DNA from 2 places in the Lactobacillus sp. N54.MGS-719 genome. Region 1 is predicted to be linked to the other one. Evidence: riboswitches for the same ligand, from Rfam matches in the RefSeq annotation. Region 1 holds a riboswitch; the other holds the start of a gene.
The links. Region 1 has a riboswitch for magnesium ahead of mgtA (magnesium-translocating P-type ATPase). Riboswitches for the same ligand answer to the same signal wherever they lie in the genome.
Positions count from the first base shown of each region.

Region 1 (2,414 bases):
GACGTGTGTACAAATTTAACGGTCAAGAATATTACAAGATCGATTCAGGTGATCCAGATCATCCATACTATGTAAGAACAAGTTCTGTAGGTAAGGCCCCTAAGAAACAAGCCGTTGTAATGCGCGGTACTCTTAAGAGTTACAGAATTAATGTTTACAGTAATAATGGTAAAATTATCGGTACTTGGAAGAAAGCAAAATAAGCTCAAACTAAAAAATAAATTCTAACCACAAATCAAAAGAGCATCTACTGCCAATTTCGCAATAGGTGCTCTTTTCGTTTTTAAGTATCAAATATTTCATGTTATAATCTGTATATGAAAAGAAGCCAACGGATTGCAGCCGTTGACTTCAATCGTAGTTTTAGATAACTGTATGCTTAGCTAATCCTTGTGATTAGCTTTTTTGTTATTGCGTAGGCTATGGCCAAATTAATAGCTAATTTAACCAGAGTACCTAGAACGATGCTGATTGCAATAGCCCAAGCTAACACGGAGCACTAGACCTTCAGACTATCCAATTATGCATAACTCTCACCTCCGTAATTTATAAAATGTTGAGGGGTGGTTAGTCATGCTAAAACTACTAAACATTGGCAGTTGCAATCTACCCTTGTCTGTAAAATAGTATATCAAATTTCACTATAAGAAACACATGTTCATTTTAAACGTGCTTTTTTATCTTTTCTTAAATTCTTTTACAATTTCTAACGATTTAGTAAAGATAATTGCATTGTCAAATAATATACATATAATAAAAATAAAAATTGAAAAAGCAAATAAACTGTTAGGTGAGGCTCCTACGTGAACACAAGCTATCGCCCGGAAACATCCAGAGATGCCAACGAGTAAAATAGTTCTTGTCGAGATAAGGCGAGATCCAGATAGCTAGCCTGTGCTTACGTCACGTAGTGTCAAAACTGAACGACGAGAAAAAATCGCTTAGATAAGGAGTTAATACTAATTGGTATTAGCTCCTTTTTAGTTTGTTTGCATGTTTAATCAGAAAGAGGGATTAACATGGCAAAAAACAAGTTGCTGATGAATAAGAAGACGGCCGATACAGAGTTTGTTAAGCAAATCGCGCAACAAACTCCCGAAGAAGCGCTCAAGACGCTGCATAGTTCGCTAGACGGTCTGTCTTCGACGGAAGCTAAAGAGCGTTTGGAGAAGAATGGTCTTAACGAAGTTGCAACCAAGAAGCACAATACGAAGTTGCATTTCTTCATTGAATCATTCTTCACTCCTTTCACAATGGTCCTGTTGCTGCTAGCAACGGTGTCGCTGTTCACCGACTACGTCTTCGTGCCGGCAGATCAAAAGGACTTGAGTACTGTGATCATTATGATTACAATGATCATCATTTCTGGATTAACGTCCTTTATCCAGAATGTGAAAACTAATGACGCAGTTGAAGACCTCTTGAACATGGTGTCCGTGACTACCAATATTCGTCGCAATAAAAAGGACAAAGAAATTTCTACCAAGCAAGTAGTTGTCGGCGATATTATTAATATCCACGCTGGGGACATGGTGCCAGCAGATATTAGATTGCTTCAAACCAAAGACTTGTTCTGTTCCTCAAGTTCTTTGAACGGTGAATCCACACCTGTGGAAAAGATAGCAACCAAGAAGCCTGATCAAAAAGACATGGATCAATATTTGGACTATCCTGATGTAATCTATCAAGGAACAACTATTGTTTCTGGTTCAGGTGTCGGTGTCGTTTTAGCTACCGGTGAACAAACTGTCTTTGGTCGTTTGGCTAAGGATATTTCAAACAACGACGTTAAGGAAACTAACTTTGATGTCGGTATTAAGAACATTTCTAAATTATTGTTAACAATGACTGCCATCATTGCACCTTTAGTTTTGATCATTAACGGTTTGACTAAAGGTAACTGGCTCAACGCTTTGCTGTTCGCCATCGCTACAGCCGTTGGACTTACTCCAGAAATGTTGCCAGTTATTGTTACTAGTAATTTGGTTAAGGGTTCGCTCGAAATGTCCAAGCACGGCACCATCGTTAAGAAGATGAACTCCATCCAAAACTTCGGTGCTGCCGACATTCTTTGTACTGATAAAACCGGTACTTTGACCCAAAACAAGGTTGTATTGGAACGTCACTACAACTTGGATATGGAGGAAAATCCACAAGTTTTGCGGTTGGCTTATTTGAATTCGTACTTCCAAACGGGGATGCACGATTTGATGGACCAAGCCATTATCGATGCCGCTAGCGATGAGCTAGACGTTGAAGAAATTAAACATGACTACACTAAGGTCGATGAAATTCCATTCGACTTCAAGCGTCGTCGCATGAGTGTCGTGATAAAACGCCACGGCGATGGTCGTATCCTGGTAACCAAGGGTGCTGCCGAAGAAATGCTTGCTTGCTGCAATCGTGTGCAAGTT
Region 1 is NZ_LARO01000027.1:4,745-7,158, forward strand. Features, by position in the region: gene WS44_RS06090 (SLAP domain-containing protein) at 1-203, shown strand, start outside; M-box (ykoK) riboswitch at 776-939, shown strand; gene mgtA (magnesium-translocating P-type ATPase) at 1,020-2,414, shown strand, end outside.

Region 2 (2,414 bases), on a different contig from region 1:
CTACCTTGTTTTGCGTTAAAGTCCCCGTTTTATCGATACAAAAAGTATCAATTGAGCCCAGATTTTGAATGGCATTCATCTGCTTGACTACGACACCTTTTTTGGACATTTCCAGTGCCCCTTTAGTCAAGTTGCTGTTAACGATAATTGGCAAAACTTCTGGCGTAATCCCTGCGGCGGCCGCCAAGGCGAAGATCAAACTTTCACCCCAGTCACCCTTAGTCAGGCCATTAATAATGAACAAAAGCGGAATTAAAATCGCAGCCGTGACGATCAAAATCTTGGCTAACTGTCTCATCTCACGATCAAATAAGGTCGTCTTTACCTTCTTGCGTGAAATTTCCTGCACCTTTTTGCCAAAGACAGTATTGTTGCCGACCGCAAAAACAATGCCGCTACCCGAGCCAGAAACAATCGTCGTTCCCTCATATAAAATGTTAGGGTAGTTCAAATAGTCCTGCATACTCGGTTTAATGGTCACATTGGCCATTTTTTCTACTGGTTCCGAGTCGCCATCCAAATAACTGTATGAACAAAACAGGTCCTTACTCGTAAGGAGCTTCATGTCTGCAGGAATCATGTCGCCGGCAGACAAATTAATCACGTCGCCCACAACTACTTCGTCGGTGGGCAGTTCCACGTTTTTACCATCCCGACGAATGTTAGTCGTTACCGAAACCATGTCCATCAATTTTTCAGTTACTTTGGCAATCCTAATCTTTTGGGCAAAATTTACTACCACAGAAATGATCAACATAATGATCATCACAATGACTGTATCTATATCACTATTATCTTGTGGCACCAATATATAACTAGTAAATGAAGTTAAAATAGTTAATCCAATTAAAGCAAGCGTGAACGGAGTAGCGATTGATTCCCACAGCAATCGCCAATTAGAAGCATTGGAGTTAGTCCTAATCCTATTTTCGCCATATTCTTTTCTATTTTCTTCAGCCTTATTCGTGGAAAGTCCTTCAGCACTTGCCTGAAGTCGCGCTAGCGTCTCACTACGCGATTCGCGTGCAATCTGCTGAATCCTTTGAATGTCGACATTTGACTGCTTTTTGCCAGCTGCTTTTACCATTCTTTGCTCCTCTCATTTAATTGACAAGCAAAACAAAAAAGCCACCTACTGTTTCTGTAGGTGACCTAATAAGGCTTTGTCATACTCGTCGTTCAGTTTTAACACTACGTGACGTAAGCACATGCTAGCTATCTGGATCTCGCCTTAAGTCGACGACACCTATTTAACCCGTTGGCATCTCTGGATGTTTCTGGGCGATAGCGTGTGTTCACGTAGGAGTCTCACCTAACAGTTTAATTGCTAATTATATCCACAAGAAAGTGTAAGGACTAAATTTAAATAAGTCAAGCCACCTAATTGCGTGAATTGTAGTTATTGCGGCCGAATCTTCTTAAAACATAAACGATTCCGACGATCAAGAATGCTAGTGCTAACGCAATCGGAAGCGCTACGCGATGTGGATGCGAAATTTTATCTTGCTCGCTGCTCGATAAATCATATTTGTCTAGTGCATATTGATACTGCTGATCCACCTTGGTAGCACAAGCTCTAAACACGAAGCGTAATCCTTCATTAAAGGTGGCATTATCTTGACTGCGCAACTTATCTACTTCAGCTCTAATAATGTTGGTCCGTGCGTCAGCCGTAAAGGCGCCATGCAGGTCCTTAGTAGAAAAGATTTGCACGTTGCGCTTCTTGCCTTTTTGTCCAACCACGATAAATACCGATCGCTTAGTACGGTTCAACGCCTCAGGAGTGAGGTTATTCAGTCTCTTAACCGTAATCACAGAGATCTGCGGCTGCTCCTTAGTTTGAAAATAGCGATTATTCTTTTCAGTAATTAAAGTCTTAGTTTCTTTATTCAGAATATGAGCATGGTCTTCAATATTAGGCTGCACAAATCCCGTAGTCGTTAAAAAGACTAACAACAAACCTACTAAGCCAACTAAACTAATTCTCGTCTTCTTCAAGTTTATGGGCCAAACCTTCCACATATTTTCGATCGATCTTAATTTGCTCATATGGTACCCCGCAATCATGAAGCAACTTCAATGCTAGTGGATTATCACGATAGTCAAAATAATAATTTATCTTTTTAATGCCTGCTTGCACTAAAGCCTTGCAGCAGTTGTAACAAGGAAAATGGGTCACGTAAATTTCGGTATTTTCAGTAGAAACACCAAATTTCGCACATTGAATGATGGCATTCATCTCTGAGTGAATCGTTCTTACGCAGTGGCCGTCAACCATTTGGTGGCCAACGTCATCGCAATGCGGCTGTCCTGAAACCGAACCGTTATAGCCAGTACCGATAATGCGGTGATCTTTGACTAAAACGCTGCCGACTAGCGCTCTATTACAAGTAGAACGCTGAGCAATTACTAAC
Region 2 is NZ_LARO01000008.1:41,772-44,185, forward strand. Features, by position in the region: gene mgtA (magnesium-translocating P-type ATPase) at 1-1,087, opposite strand, end outside; M-box (ykoK) riboswitch at 1,164-1,327, opposite strand; gene WS44_RS02735 (TPM domain-containing protein) at 1,381-2,022, opposite strand; gene WS44_RS02740 (ComE operon protein 2) at 1,979-2,414, opposite strand, start outside.
Region 2: another riboswitch for magnesium. It lies ahead of mgtA (magnesium-translocating P-type ATPase); the one in region 1 lies ahead of mgtA (magnesium-translocating P-type ATPase).